Regions from separate parts of the Mesorhizobium sp. M0140 genome, predicted to be linked through region 1. Evidence: riboswitches for the same ligand, from Rfam matches in the RefSeq annotation. Region 1 holds a riboswitch; the other holds the start of a gene.
What was found. A riboswitch is a leader RNA that binds a small molecule or an ion and turns the genes downstream of it on or off. The one in region 1 is predicted to bind S-adenosylmethionine.
Positions count from the first base shown of each region.

Region 2: it holds a riboswitch for S-adenosylmethionine, as region 1 does, so the genes downstream of both, NKJ37_RS18595 (O-succinylhomoserine sulfhydrylase) here and metX (homoserine O-acetyltransferase MetX) in region 1, are expected to answer to the same signal.

Region 1 covers NZ_JAMYTM010000020.1:35,652-43,319, forward strand. The annotation lists gene NKJ37_RS20135 (glycosyltransferase family 2 protein) at 1-902, opposite strand, end outside; gene NKJ37_RS20140 (Stf0 family sulfotransferase) at 1,066-1,920, opposite strand; gene metW (methionine biosynthesis protein MetW) at 1,869-2,483, opposite strand; gene metX (homoserine O-acetyltransferase MetX) at 2,542-3,711, opposite strand; SAM riboswitch at 3,826-3,903, opposite strand; gene hisC (histidinol-phosphate transaminase) at 4,040-5,149, shown strand; gene NKJ37_RS20160 (prephenate/arogenate dehydrogenase family protein) at 5,156-6,091, shown strand; gene NKJ37_RS20165 (sugar kinase) at 6,099-7,022, opposite strand; gene NKJ37_RS20170 (DUF2125 domain-containing protein) at 7,030-7,668, opposite strand, start outside.
Region 2 covers NZ_JAMYTM010000017.1:131,772-139,439, reverse strand. The annotation lists gene argF (ornithine carbamoyltransferase) at 1-157, shown strand, start outside; gene NKJ37_RS18610 (Hsp33 family molecular chaperone) at 236-1,267, shown strand; gene apaG (Co2+/Mg2+ efflux facilitator ApaG/CorD) at 1,315-1,707, opposite strand; gene NKJ37_RS18600 (ceramide glucosyltransferase) at 2,058-3,209, shown strand; gene NKJ37_RS18595 (O-succinylhomoserine sulfhydrylase) at 3,215-4,402, opposite strand; SAM riboswitch at 4,460-4,537, opposite strand; gene NKJ37_RS18590 (2'-deoxycytidine 5'-triphosphate deaminase) at 4,676-5,770, shown strand; gene NKJ37_RS18585 (ABC transporter substrate-binding protein) at 5,868-6,638, shown strand; gene araD1 (AraD1 family protein) at 6,796-7,668, opposite strand, start outside.

The DNA.
Region 1 (7,668 bases):
ACAATCAGAGAAAAGGGAACCTGCCAAAGCGGCATCCCCGTTTCCCGGGCATGGCCTACGATCCGTCGTGTCGTGCGCCATGACATGGTGAGCCACCGGCTGAAAGACTTGACTATCCGTCGCGCGCGGCTCGGCGAATTGAGCGCAACGAACTTCCGGTCGGCGTCGCGACCTGTAACCAGGGCGCGCCAGTAAAAGAACCGCCAGCCCCGCGGCGAATAGTGATAAACGCGTGCGTCGACATTATGAATTTTGTGGCCCTCCCGCAGCAGTTCGCGCATCAGCAAAGTGCAGGAAACCTTGAAGCCGTTATGTTTTGGAAAAGGATGGCTGACGATCCACTCGCGTCGAAACGCTACATTGTTAGCGTTGATCGCTCGCTTCGAGGCAAATCGCCCGTCTCCACGGGCCATCGGGAAAAACCAGATCAACGCAAACGTTCTTGAAAAGAAATCGTCGTATGAGAGGTATGTATATCCGTTTGCGCAGATAACTTCAGAGTTTTCAAAGGGCTCAAGCAGTCCTGGTAGCCATCCTGGTTCCGCGACCACGTCGGAATCCATAAAGATGACGATATCTCCGTCCGATGCCAGCATGCCGTTGTTCTTCAGGTCGTAATATCGGCCGCCAGGGAAAGCCGTGAAGACGAATTCGGCAACCTGACCGAGCTGCGGGGCCTCATTCGAAATCTCACGACGCAACGCATCCTCGTCCGACTCTGCTCCCCCGTGAGAAATAACGATCCTTGGTCGCACTAAACCGGTTGCTGAAACCGATGTGATTTCCCGAGCCAAGGCCTTCATCCCAACGCCGATCTCGTCCCAGTCGATCGATTTTGCATTCTCCATTTCGACGACGAGTGAATACGTTGGACGCTCTTGAGCCATATCTGAACCGATCAAGTTATTAGTGCCGATGTGGCTATAACGCTCTCGGCGGGCTGTCAAACCAGCGTGCAATAAGAATTTGTGCTCGTGATCGCCATGGACGGCGATGCGCTTTGATCAATAACATCGCATCTCTGGCGCCCCTGGATGCTTCGTGTTCTCGTACAATGCCGTTCGATCAGATCGAGAACCTTGAGCTCCTCTTTTTAAGAAAACCGCGACGGCAATTGTTGGCATGGAAGTTCGACGTGTCAGAATATTCCGCCAAGAACCGCTCTCTCCACTCCTCATTGATGGTGTCTCGTTGAATATCGAGGCCCGAATCGAGATCAGACCCGGGTTTCAAGACAAGCTTGGCGTCGACCAGAGATGCAGCCCTTTCAAGGCAGGTCCGTGGATGTTCAAGGAGTTCTTCGTATGTCAGTGATAGGAAGGACAATCCGTTTTTTGCAAACCAGACATCCCAGGCCAGATTTTCCAGGATGATTTTTTCAAGCGAGTCCGCGATTGCTTTGCCGTCGTAGCATGGTCTCTTCTGATCGGCCTCGGTAGAGCGGAACCGACCACTCTGACGAGCGCGGGTCCACGAAACTGCTTGACCAACGAGGTCCCCACGCGTCAACCGCATATAGCGCAGCTTTGGAAGGCTTGCGGGGAGATCCACGGTTTTGGCAACCTGTGAAAACTGGCTGGCAAACAGTTTGACCGCGTAAATCCCGGAGGGAGACCGCCCGTCCTTCAGTGCATGCAAAACCTGGGCACGGGGGTCGCGGGGATAGTTCGGCATTTCTAGAACACGACGGCCCCCGAACCACTCGAGTGGGTTGCCAAGCCCGGTGGCTGCCATCAATCCGGCTAGGTGGTTGCTGCCACTGCGCGGTGAGGTGCAGATGAGAATTCCGGCTTTCAACCCAGCCCGCATGTCCGGTGGGATTTCAACTGGCAGAGGGCGCCTACGAAAGAGATACATGGCGATCAATATTACCGTTTCAGCAAGAACACTGCCTGCTGGCCGAAGAAGTTCCAGAACCACCACGGCATCGACAGGCCGATCTTCTGGCCGGCGGCGTCGAGAGCGGTTGCCTTCTCGACGGTCGCGCCGAGCTCGTCGCACAGATTGACGAAGTCGCGGATGGTGCAGAAATGGATGTTGGGCGTGTCGTACCAGGAATAGGGCAGGTCCTTGGTCACCGGCATGCGGCCCTGGATGAACAGCGACAGGCGCACCCGCCAGTGGCCGAAATTGGGGAAGGACACGATGGCGCGGTTGCCGATCCTGAGCAGTTCGTCGAGCACCAGCTTCGGGTTGCGGGTGGCCTGCAGGGTCTGCGACAGGACGACGAAGTCAAAGCCCTTGTCGGGATAGAATTCGAGATCCTTGTCGGCATCGCCCTGGATGACCGAGAGGCCTCGCGCTACGCATTCATTGACGCCGCGCTGCGACAGCTCAAGTCCACGGCCGTCGACCTGCTTGGTGTCCTGCAGCAATTCGAGCAGCGAGCCGTCGCCCGAACCGACATCGAGCACGCGCGACTGTGGCGGGATGAGGTTGGCGACGACTTCTAGGTCGACGCGCTGGTCGCGGTTGACGCTCATGGCTTCGCCTCCTGCCTGGCGCATGATCTCGATCCGAAAAGCCTGCAATTTTTCGGGGTCATGCGCTGAGCCCTCTCGCCCGGGCCGCCGAGCCGATGAAGCCGTTTATGGCGGCAAACAGTTCCGGCTCGTCGAGCAGGAATGCGTCGTGGCCGCGGTCGGTTTCGATCTCGACGAAGGATACCGATGCGCCGGCGGCGTTGAGCGCATGCACGATCGAGCGGCTCTCCTCGGTCGGAAACAGCCAGTCCGAGGTGAAAGACACCAGGCAGAAGCGGGTTTTCGTTCCGGCGAAGGCATCGGCCAACCGGCCGCCATGGTCGGCGGCAAGGTCGAAATAGTCCATCGACCGCGTCATGTAGAGGTAGGAGTTGGCGTCGAAGCGATCGACGAAGGTCATGCCCTGATGGCGCAGATAGCTTTCGATCTGGAAGTCGGCGTCGAAGCCGAAGGTCAGCGCTTCGCGATCCTGCAAATTGCGGCCGAATTTCCGGTGCAGCGCGGCTTCCGACAGATAGGTGATGTGGGCGGCCATGCGTGCCACCGCCAAGCCCTTTTCCGGGCGTTTGCCGTGCTCGAAATATTTGCCGCCATGCCAGTCCGGATCGGCCATGACAGCCTGCCGGCCGACCTCATGAAAGGCGATGTTCTGCGAGGAATGGCGCGCGCCGGTGGCGATCGGCAGCGCCGAGAAGACGCGCTCCGGATAGCTCGATGCCCATTCCAGCACCTGCATGCCGCCCATAGAGCCGCCGAGCACGCAGAACAGCTTTTCGATGCCGAAATGGTCAATCAGCATCTGCTGCGCCCGCACCATGTCGCGGATGGTGATAATGGGCAGGTCAAGCCCATAGGGCTTGTCGGTGGCGGGATTGGTCGAGGCCGGACCGGTGGACCCAAGGCAACCACCGATGACGTTGGAGCAGATGACGAAGAAGCGATTGGTGTCGATGATCTTGCCGGGGCCGATCAACACTTCCCACCAGCCAGGCTTGCCGGTCACCGGATTGGTGCTGGCGACGTGCTGGTCTCCGGTCAGTGCATGGCAGACGAGGATGGCGTTGGAGCGGGCATCGTTCAGCGTGCCGTAGGTCTGGTAGGCGATCTGGAACGGTGACAGCAGCGTGCCGGCGTCCAGCTTGAGCGGCTTGTCGGATCCAAAACGCAAAACCGGGCTCGACGGTTGGTCGACCTCGTTGTTGGTTTTGCGGGCACGCAGAACGGCCATGACATCCATCTCACACTTTGAGCCCACGCATCGCGCTTGTCGAAAGTCGATGCCGATCCGGGTGTCCGGCCGGCGCGGACAACAAAAAACCGGCATTGCGGTTGCAAAGCCGGTTACAGGATGCAAACGGCCCTTTAGCAAGTTGTTTAACGTGGCTGCAAGCCGACCGGCCAAATCACCACGGAAGTCCGCTCCCCTTCTAGGGCTGTGGCGCGCCGGCGTCAACGGCCAGCCTTGGGCGGTGGCTGTCGCCTCTCGACATTGCAGGCCACGGCTTGTATTTCCGCTGCGGCTTCCCTCAGGAAGCGTTCTCGACGGATTTTGCGACATGAGCCAGACACCGGACCAGGCACGTCCAACCCCGCGCGCGGGCATCATGGACATAGACGCCTATGTGCCGGGCAAGAGCACGGCGCCCGCGGGCGTCGCCAAGGTTCACAAGCTGTCCTCGAACGAGAATCCGCTAGGGCCCTCGCCGAAAGCGATCGAAGCCGCGCGCGAGATTGCCGGAAAGCTCGACGTCTATCCAGATGGCACCGCCAGGCGGCTGCGCGAAGCGATCGCCGAGGTGCATGGTCTCAACCCGCAGAACATCATTTGCTCCAACGGCTCCGACGAGATCCTCGGCCTGCTGGCGCAGACTTATCTGGCGCCCGGCGACGAGGCTGTCATCACCGAACACGCCTTCATGGTCTACAAGATCTACATCCAGTCGGCAGGTGCCGTTCCGGTGACGATCAAGGAAAGAGACGAGCGCGCCGATATCGACGCCATCCTCGCAGCCGTCACGCCGCGCACCAAGATCGTGTTCCTGGCCAATCCCAACAATCCGACCGGCACCTATGTGCCTTTCCAGGAGGTGCGCCGCCTGCATGCCGGCCTGCCCAGGCACGTGCTTCTGGTGCTAGACGCGGCCTATGCCGAATATGTCCGCCGCAACGACTATGAGGCCGGCATCGAGCTGGTCGGTGCTGCCCAGAACGTGGTGATGACCCGTACCTTCTCCAAGATCGGCCTCGGCGGAGCGCGGATCGGCTGGATGTATGCGCCGATGCATATCGTCGACGCCATCAACCGCGTGCGGGGTCCCTTCAACGTCAATGCGACGGCGATCGAGGCCGGTATCGCAGCCATCCGCGACCGCGCCCATGTCGAGCGCAGCGTGGCGCACAACGAGACCTGGCTGGCCTGGCTGAGCGAGGAATTCACAAAGCTCGGGCTGCGGGTAACGCCGAGCGTCGGCAATTTCGTCCTCGTTCATTTTCCTGACGATCAGAAGCATTCGGCGGCGGCGGCGGACGACTATCTGACGGCGCGCGGCTATATATTGCGGCGCGTTTCGGGCTATGGCTTTCCCAACGCGTTGCGCATGACCGTCGGCACCGAAGAAGCCAATCGCGGCGTTGTCGCCGCTCTCACGACATTTCTGAAAAGCTAGAACGCCATGACATCACCGATGTTTGAAAAGATCGCGCTGGTCGGCATCGGCCTGATCGGCTCGTCGCTGGCCCGCGTCATCCGCCGCGAGGGGCTGGCCCGTCACGTGGCCATATCAACGCGCAGTGCGGCGACGCTGGCGCGAGCCGAGGAACTCGGGCTCGGCGATAGCTATACCACCGATGCGAAAGAGGCGGTCCGCGATGCCGACCTAGTCGTCATTTCGGTGCCGGTCGGCTCATCCGGCGCGGTGGCCGAGGAAATCGCGCCGGCGCTGAAGAAGGGCGCGATCCTCACCGATGTCGGCTCGACCAAGGCGTCTGTCATCGCGCAGATGCAGCCTTATGTCCCTGAAGGCGTCCATTTCATTCCCGGCCACCCGCTGGCGGGCACGGAAAAATCCGGCCCCGACGCCGGCTTCGCCGACCTGTTCGACAATCGCTGGTGCATCTTCACGCCGCTGCCCGATACCGACGCGGACGCGCTGGAGCGGCTGTCGGAGTTCTGGCGCCGCTGCGGCGCCAACATCGATACCATGGACCCGCAGCATCACGACATGACGCTGGCCATCGTCTCGCACCTGCCGCACATCATCGCCTACAACATCGTCGGCACCGCCGACGATCTGCAGTCGGTGACCAAGTCCGAAGTGATCAAATATTCGGCTTCCGGCTTCCGCGACTTCACGCGTCTTGCCGCTTCCGATCCGACCATGTGGCGGGATGTGTGCCTGCACAACAAGGACGCCATCCTCGAAATGCTGGCGCGGTTCTCGGAAGATCTGGCGTCCCTGCAACGCGCGATCCGCTGGGGGGACGGCGAAAAACTCTTCGACCTGTTCACCCGCACCCGCGCTGTGCGCCGCTCGATCATCGAGGCCGGCCAGGACATCGACGTGCCCGATTTCGGTCGCCAGGCCGTCGAGCATCCCGCGAAGGGCTAAGTCAGTTTCAGGCTGGCCAGGTCTGCGCAACCATGGCCAGCGTCTCGGCCCGGTTCGGCGCACCAAGCCTGCCGCCGAAGCGCAGGCATTTGAGCGCGGCGGCCGCACTGGCAAAGCGCAAAGCCTGCTCGACCGGCATGGCTTCCGCCAGCCCGACGGCGAAGGCGCCGTGAAAGACATCGCCGGCGGCCAATGTGTCGATCGCCTTGATCTTCGGTGCCGCGACATGGCGCACGCAGCCTGCGCGACGGTCGTGCCACCAACTGCCCGCCGCGCCGCCTGTCACTGCGACAAAAGCGTCGGTGCGGCTGGCGAGATCGGCGCAAGCCGTTTCCGGATCGAGCGCCTGGCCGCAGACAATGCGCGCCGCCGTTTCCGAAGCGACGATGTGCGTGGCGAGCGGCAACAGCTGTTCCAGGATCTGCAACGGTGCGGTATCGGCATCGAGGATTGCCGGCCGGCCGAGGGCGCGCGCCGCTCTCAGGGCAAGGGCTGCCGCACCTGGCCAGCGGACATCGACCAGTACGGCGTCGAATGCCGTGAGGTCGGCGACCGGCAAGGCTTCGGGATCGGCCTGGGCAAGCCCGTCATAGAACGGCACGATGATGCGCTCGCCATACGCGTCGACCAGGATCGAGGCCAGCGCCGAGCGGGCGCCTCTGACGCGGCGCACAAAGGTGCAATCGACGCCTTCGGCCTCGATGCCGGCGATGAGCTGGTCGGCGACGGCATCGTCACCCGCGCTCGCCCACAGCGATACCTCGGCCCCCAGGCGATGCGCGGCGCAGGCAGCACTCGTGGCCATGCCCGAGGCGATCTGGACGCCGTCGGAGGCAATGAACTTGCCTTGATGCACGGGCAGCGTCTCGACGCGCAGGATGGTGTCCAGCGTCAAAGCGCCAACGCTCAGCAGCTTCACGGGTCTTGCCATCGCAGCGCTATTCCACCGGCTTGATCTTGCCCAGCGGAATGAAGCCGAGCGAGGCCTTGCCCCTGACCACCTTCAGCGGCATCGACGGTTCGTTGCCGAGCACCGCCAGGGAAGCAAAGCCCTGCTCGATCTGGCTTTTCTGCTCGGGTATGGCGGCGCCGAGAATGGCCGCCACCGCCTTCGGGTCCTTCAGCCTGATCATCAGATCGGCGTTGATCAGGCCCTCGGCATCGACCGAGAGCGGTCCCGAAACGGTGACGCGCGCCGTCCCCGACGACAGGTCGAGGTTGCGGATTTCGATCGCCTGGCCACGAAGGCTCTTCACCTGCGTGCCGATCAACGCGACACCGTTCTTCAGCGTGACGTCGCCACTGGCATCGAGCGCCGGAAGCACGCGCCCGCCAATTGCGTCGGGGTCGATCTCGAGATCGCCGAAACTGCCGAGATAGTCGATATCCTCACCGTTGGGCTGCAACTGACCCGATGCCTTGCCGGCGCTGAACAGTTGCACCGGATCGGTGTCGTCGGCCGGGTCGGTCTGGCCGGAAAGGCCCTCTGCCTCCAGCGAAATCCGCTGCGGCAGCGGCCACCACAATTTGAAATTGGCCTGCAGATTGTCCCAGTCTATCCACAGCGGCACCATGTC
Region 2 (7,668 bases), on a different contig from region 1:
CAAGCCGGACGCGCTGTTCATGCACTGCCTGCCGGCGCATCGCGGCGAGGAAGTGACAGACGAGGTCATCGACGGACCGCATTCGGTGGTCTTCGACGAGGCCGAGAACCGGCTCCATGCCCAGAAGGCCGTGCTGGCCTGGTGCCTCGGCGCTTGATCTCCGGAGGTGTGATGCCTATCTGCGGGCCATCACGCAAAAACAGCGCGTTTCGACGCATGCGCCCCGGAGGGCGGCATGGCCGCGCCCCGGAGCTTTGTCATGTTGGAAACCTATCAAGTGACTGAACATCACCCCAAACTCGGCGAATTCGGCTATGCCGGCGACGATCACGTCGTGCCGTTCGAGGTCGGCCCTCTCGATGTGCGAGGCCGCACGGTCCAACTCGGGCCGATGCTGGACGCCATCCTCAGCCGCCACGATTATCCCGAGCCGGTCGCCCGCCTGCTGGCGGAGGCCTGTGTGCTGACCGTGCTGCTCGGCACTTCGCTGAAGTTCGAGGGCAAATTCATCCTGCAGACCCGCACCGACGGGCCTGTCGACATGCTGGTCGCGGATTTTTCCACGCCCTCGGCATTGCGCGCCTATGCGCGTTTCGATGCCGACCGGCTGGAAGCGCTGGTCGCGGCCGGCGAAACCTCCCAGCAGACGCTGCTCGGCAGCGGCGTGCTGGCGCTGACCATCGACCAGGGCGCTCACACGCAGCGCTATCAGGGCATCGTCCAGCTCGACGGCGAGACGCTGGAGGATGCTGCGCGCACCTATTTTCGTCAGTCGGAGCAGATCCCGACGGATCTCAGGCTGTCGGTGGCCAAGCTTTTGACGCCCGGTCCCGGCGGCGCCCGCGAGCAGTGGCGCGCCGGTGGTATCCTGGCGCAGTTCCTGCCGCAGTCGCCCGAGCGCATGCGCGTCCCGGACCTGCCGGGTGGCGATGGCGATCCGCGCGAGGAGATCCACGATCCGGCCGACAATTCCTGGCAGGAGTTGCTGGCGCTGCTCGGTACGATCGAGCCGACCGAACTGATCGACCCGACGATCGGCGCCGAGCGGCTGCTCTACAGGCTGTTCCACGAGCATGGCGTGCGCGTCTTCGGCGGCGTTCCGGTCGCCGACCAGTGCTCGTGCTCCAAGGACAAGATCCGCGGCATCCTCGAGGGTTTTTCCGCGCAGGAGATCAAGGACAGTACAGAGGACGGCGGCATCCACGTCGCCTGCGAATTCTGCTCGAAGCAATATGACTTCGATCCGGCGGAATTTGCGGCCCAGTAGAGAAAAAACCACGCCTCACCGGCCGCGGAGCGGCCGGTGAGGCGAAATCAATTCACCGTCCGCCGCGTCCCTGGCAGGTCCAGCGAAAACGCCGGAATGGCGATGTCGAACGTCTCGCCCCGCTTGTTGCGCATCGTGTAGTGCCCGACCATGATGCCGGATGGTGTCGAGAGCGGGCAACCGGACGTGTACTGGTAGCTGTCGCCGGGATTGAGTTCGGGCTGGTCGCCGACCACGCCGGGGCCACGCACTTCCTCGACCCGGCCGGTGCCGTCGGTGATGTGCCAATAGCGCGACAGAAGCTGCACGAAATCGTCCGACTGATTGTCGATCGTTATCTGATAGCCCCAGACATAGCGGTTCTCCGAGGGATCCGAACGGTCCTCCAGATAGAACGGCCTGACCTGCACTTCGATGTTGCGCGTGACGGCGCTATACATAAGCGGCTCCAAAACAATCTAGAGCATGATCCTGAAAAGTGGGAACCGGTTTTCAGAAAAGATCATGCTCAAAGAAACAGAGATAGAGCCCCATCCCGGTTCAATCGGGATGGAACAGGCTCTAGGTCGAACTTTCGGCGCTCCACGCGGGCTGGTCAACGGTGCGCGTCCTGTCATTGCGGACGGAACCGCAGGTGGCGGCAAAGAATGTCATTTAAGTGACACATGACAATGATGGTGTGCGCCGACCAGTGCCGCGCGACTCGGGCGCTCTGTCGAATTGTTGAATCGGTCGTCATGCCAGCCAGATTGTTCTGGCGGACCGGTTTTCCTGGAGTGACCGGATCTCGATGGAACTCACTCTCATAGCCGCCACGCTTTCAACTGCCCTCATTCTCTCAAATCTCGCCAGCATCGTGCTCGCCGCTTCGCGTCTGAAACGGCGCCGCGCCATTGCCGCGCCGGCCGGCAAGCCACGGCCGGTGTCGATCGTCGTGCCGTCGCGCGGCGTCGAGCCGTTCACGCAGGAGACGCTGGAGCGCGCCTTCTCGCTCGACTGGCCGCGCTACGAGTTGATTTTCTGCGTCGCCCATGCCGACGATCCGGTGGTCAAATTGATAAACAGGACGATCGTCCGGTTTTCGAAAGTGCCGGCCCGGCTGCTTGTCGGCGACGACCGCATCAGCGCCAATCCGAAACTCAACAATTGCGTCAAGGGCTGGGAGGCGGCGCGGCACGACTGGGTCGTCCTGGCCGATTCCAACGTGCTGATGCCGAGGGACTACGTCCAGCATCTGATGGCTGCCTGGCGGCCCGGCACCGGCCTTGTCTGCTCGACGCCGATTGGCTCGCGGCCGGCCGGCTTCTGGGCCGAGGTCGAATGCGCTTTCCTCAACACGCTGCAGGCGCGCTGGCAATACGCCGGCGATGCGCTCGGCCTTGGCTTTGCCCAGGGCAAGAGCATGCTCTGGAACAAGCCGATGCTCGACGCCAATGGCGGCATCCGCGCGCTGGCCGCCGAGATCGCGGAGGATGCCGCCGCGACCAAGCTGGTGAACGGTCTCGGCCTGCGCGTCAATCTCGTCGCCGCCCCCTTCGAGCAGCCGCTTGGCCGGCGCTCTTTTGACGAGATCTGGTCGCGTCAGGCCCGTTGGGCGCGCCTGCGCCGCGTCACTTTCCCGCTGTTCTTCGCACCCGAAATCCTGACCGGCGCCGTGGTGCCGCTGGTGCTTGCGCTGATTGCCGCGGCCAGTGCCGGCTTCAGCCTCTGGGCAACCGCCCTTGCAGTGCTGGTAGCCTTCTACCTTCCCGAGTGCGCGCTGGCCTGGTCCAAGGGCTGGTACCTGTCGCCACGCATGGTGGCCGCGATCATGATGCGCGACCTGATCCTGCCAGCGCTGTGGGCGCGCGGCTGGCTTGGCGGCGCCGTCGACTGGCGCGGCAACGCGATGACCATCGGCACCAAGACGGCCGAACTGGAGGAGACGCCGTCCGGCGCCTGAAGGTCCTACCTGGCCTTCAGCGCCTGCGCGATGTCCTCAAGCAGATCGTCGGTGTCTTCCAGCCCGACCGACAGCCGGAGCGTGCCCGGCCCGATGCCGAGCTCGGCGCGCGCCTCGTCGCTCAGATTCTTGTGCGTCGTCGTCGCCGGGTGGGTGATCAGGCTCTTGGCATCGCCGAGATTGTTGGAGATCAAGACGATGTCGAGCGCGTTCTGCAAGGCGAAGGCCGCCTGCTTGCCGCCCTTGACGTCCAGGCAGATCAGCGTCGAGCCGCCCGACATCTGCTTCTTGACGATATCGGCCTGCGGGTGGTCGGCGCGGCCGGGATAGATGACGCGGGCGATTTCCGGCCGTTCGGCCAGGAAATCCGCGATCCTGCCCGCGCTTTCCGTCTGCTGGCGCACGCGCAGCGGCAGTGTTTCCAGGCCTTTCAGCAGCGTCCAGGCGTTGAAGGGCGACAGGCTTGGGCCGGTATGGCGGAAATAATCGTGCAGGTTCTCGTCGATCCACTTCTTGTCCGACAGGATCACGCCGCCGAGACAGCGCCCCTGGCCGTCTATGTGCTTGGTCGCCGAATAGACGACGATATGGGCGCCGAGCTGCAAGGGCTTCTGCTGCAGGGGCGTGGCGAAGACATTGTCGACGATCAGCCTTGCGCCGATCGAATTGGCAAGCGAAGCGACAGCGGCGATATCGACCACTTCCAGCGTCGGATTGGTCGGGCTTTCCAGGAAGAACAGCTTGGTGTTCGGCTTGACCGCCTTTTCCCAATTGGCGATATCCGTGCCGTCGACCAGCGTCGCCTCGATGCCGTATCTCGGCGCCAGCGTCTCGACCACCCAGCGGCAGGATCCGAACAGCGCACGCGCCGCCACGATGTGGTCGCCGGCCTTGGCGCTGCACAGAAGGGCGGCCGTCACCGCGGCCATGCCGGAGGCGGTGGCGCGGGCATCTTCGGCGCCTTCGAGGGCGCACATGCGCTTCTCGAACATGTCGACGGTCGGATTGGCGTAGCGCGAATAGATGAAGCCTGGCTCCTCGCCCTTGAAACGGGCTTCGGCGGCCTGTGCCGTTTCGTAGACATAGCCCTGGGTCAGGTAAATCGCTTCCGACGTTTCGCCGAAACCGGAACGCAGCGTTCCGCTGTGCACGAGTGCCGTCTGAGGCTTCCAGTTGTGCTTCTTGGTGCTCATCGCTTTTCTTCCAGACACAAAAAAACCGGCCGCGAAAGTCGCAACCGGTCCATACGGCCTTGCGGCCCGACGGTCCTTTAGCGACTTGTTTAACGTGGCTGCAAGCCGACCGGCCAAATCACCACGGGATAACGACCCTTTAGACCCGCGCCACGCTTGCGTCAATTGCCGGCTTCATTAAGAGGTTTGTACCAAGCAGGTTCCGCAAAAGTGTTCCACGGTTTTGCGACCAGAACCTGCGACAAGAAAAACGTCTGACCTAGGAGTGGAGCCTTGCGGCAGACAGGCATTCTTCCCGATCAGGACATATCGGCGCTGTTCCAGTCCGGCGCGCTGAAGTCGGCGCGTGCGCTCGACGCCGACCAGATCCAGCCGGCCAGTCTCGATCTCAGGCTCGGCGACAAGGCCTGGCGGGTGCGGGCCTCCTTCCTGCCCGGCCCCAACCACAAGGTCTCGGAAAAGCTCGACCGGCTGCAGCTGCACGAGATCAATCTTGCCGAGGGCGCGGTGCTGGAGACCGGCTGCGTCTATATCGTGCCCTTGCTTGAAAGCCTGGCGCTGCCGGCGGGCATTTCGGCCTCGGCCAATCCGAAGAGCTCGACCGGGCGGCTCGACATCTTTACCCGGGTCATGACCGATCGCGGCCACGAGTTCGACAAGATCGCTGCCGGCTATCACGGCCCGCTCTTTCTGGAAGTCAGCCCGCGCACCTTCCCGATCGTCGTGCGCACCGGCTCGCGCCTGTCGCAGATACGCTTCCGCACCGGCAATGCGCTGCTCTCGGAAGCCGAGCTGCACGAGCTGCATCGCGCGCAGACGCTGGTCGCCACCGAGCCGCCGAACATTTCCGGCGGCGGCATCGCGCTGTCGATCGACCTCAACGGCGATCAGAACGGTCTGGTCGGCTACCGCGGCAAGCATCACACCGGCCTCGTCGATGTCGACAAGCGCGGGGCCCAGGAAGTCGTCGACTTCTGGGAGCCGATCCACAAGAGCGGCGCCGGCGAACTGGTGCTCGATCCCGACGAGTTCTACATCCTCGTCAGCCAGGAGGCGGTGCACGTACCGCCGCTCTACGCCGCCGAGATGACGCCCTTCGATCCGCTGGTCGGAGAGTTCCGCGTCCACTATGCCGGCTTCTTCGATCCGGGCTTTGGCCATTCCGCGTCCGGTGGTACCGGCAGCCGGGCGGTGCTGGAAGTGCGCAGCCACGAAGTGCCGTTCATTCTCGACCATGGCCAGATCGTCGGCCGGCTGGTCTACGAGCACATGCTGAAGCGGCCGCAGGCGCTCTACGGCACCGATCTCGGCTCCAACTATCAGGCGCAGGGCCTGAAGCTGTCCAAGCATTTCCGCGCCGCGCGCTGAGCGCCGCCGTCAGGCAAAATACTTGCCTGTACCGGCTCGCCATGCTTGGCTGCCTTGTTGGTAGTCAAGATGCCGGCGTTCAAGGGGAACCAAGAAAATGCAGATTTCGAAATGGATCATATCGGTGGCAGGCGCTGCCATACTGGTGATGGCGGCCGGCTCGCTTTCGCAGGCGCAGGAGAAAATCAAGATCGGCACCGAGGGCGCCTATCCGCCGTTCAACACCATTACCGCTGACGGCAAGGTCGAAGGCTTCGACATCGACATCGCCAATGCGCTGTGCGCGCAGATGAAGGTCGAATGCGAGATCGTCACGCAGGACTGGGACGGCATCATTCCCGCTTTGCAGGCGAAGAAATTCGACGCCATCATCGCCTCGATGAGCATCACCGAGGAGCGCAAGAAGCAGGTCGCCTTCACCAACAAATATTATACGACACCGCTCGCCCTGGTGGCGCCGAAGGACAGCGACCTGACCTCGACCGAACCGGCGGCCCTTGCCGGCAAGACGGTCGGCGCCCAGGCTTCGACCACGCAGGCCGACTATGCCCAGAATGAATATGGCAAGGCGGGCGCGGAGGCCAAACTCTATCCGACCCAGGAAGAGGCGATCACCGACTTGACCAACGGCCGCCTTGACGCCGTGATCTCGGACAAGTTCGTGCTGATGGACTGGCTGAAGAAGGCAAGCGACGGCTGCTGCAAGCTGGTCGGCGACGTCAAGGGCACCGAAACGCAAGCCGGCATTGCCGTGCGCCTCGACGACACGGCCCTGCGCGACAAGCTCAACGCGGCCATCGACGCGATCGTCGCCGACGGCACCTACAAGAAGATCCAGGCCAAGTATTTCGACTTCGATATCTATTGAAGCAGCAATCTCCCCCCTTTGAGGGGGAGATGGCCGGCAGGCCAGAGGGGGTCGGGTCGACCGGATGCAACCTTCTTGCGACAGTTGGCGCTTCACGCGAGGCGACCCCCTCTGTCGCCTTTGGCGACATCTCCCCCTCAAGGGGGAGATCACCCTTTCAAAGCGCCTTCACCGCCACCTGCACCGGCTGTTCGATCTCGAGCGGATTGCGCAGCGGCAGACCAAAATCCTTGGCCTCGATCTCGAACACGTCGCCGGCTTCAGTACTGATGCCGTCGGCGAAGGACAGCGTCGCCGTACCGAACATATGCACATGCACGTCGCCCGGCTGGCGGAAGGCCGCGTATTTGAAATGATGATGTTCGAGATTGGCGATGGTGTGCGACATGTTCGCTTCGCCGGACAGGAACGGCTTTTCCCACAGCACCTCGCTGTCGCGCACGATGCGCGAGGTGCCGCGGATGTCGGGCGGTAGGTCGCCGATCAGGATCTCCGGCCCGAACGAGGCGTTGCGCAGCTTGGAATGGGCGAGGAACAGATAGTTCACGCGCTCGGTGACGTGGTCGGAAAACTCGTTCGACAGCGTGAAGCCGACGCGGAAAGGTGCGCCGTCATCGCCGATGACATAGATGCCGGCCACCTCGGGCTCTTCGCCGGCGTCCTTGGCAAAGGCCGGTGACAGGAGTGCGGCACCTGGCGCCACCGCCATCGTGCCGTTGCCTTTGTAAAACCATTCCGGCTGCACGCCGATCTGGCCGTTCGCCGGCTTGCCGCCCTCCAGCCCCATGCGGAACATCTTCATGGAATCGGTGAGCTGCTCCTCGCCGTCGGCGCTCAGCTTCTTGTGCATGGAATCGCGCGTCGCCGCCGAGCCGAGATGCGTCAGCCCGGTGCCCGTCAGGTGCAGATGCGCCGGATCGGGGTGGTTGATCGGCGACAGCAGCCGCCCCTTCTTGTAAGCGGCCTCGAGATCGACTGTCTCGCCAAGCCCCTTGCGTTCGATCAGCGCGACGAGGCCGACGCCGGTACG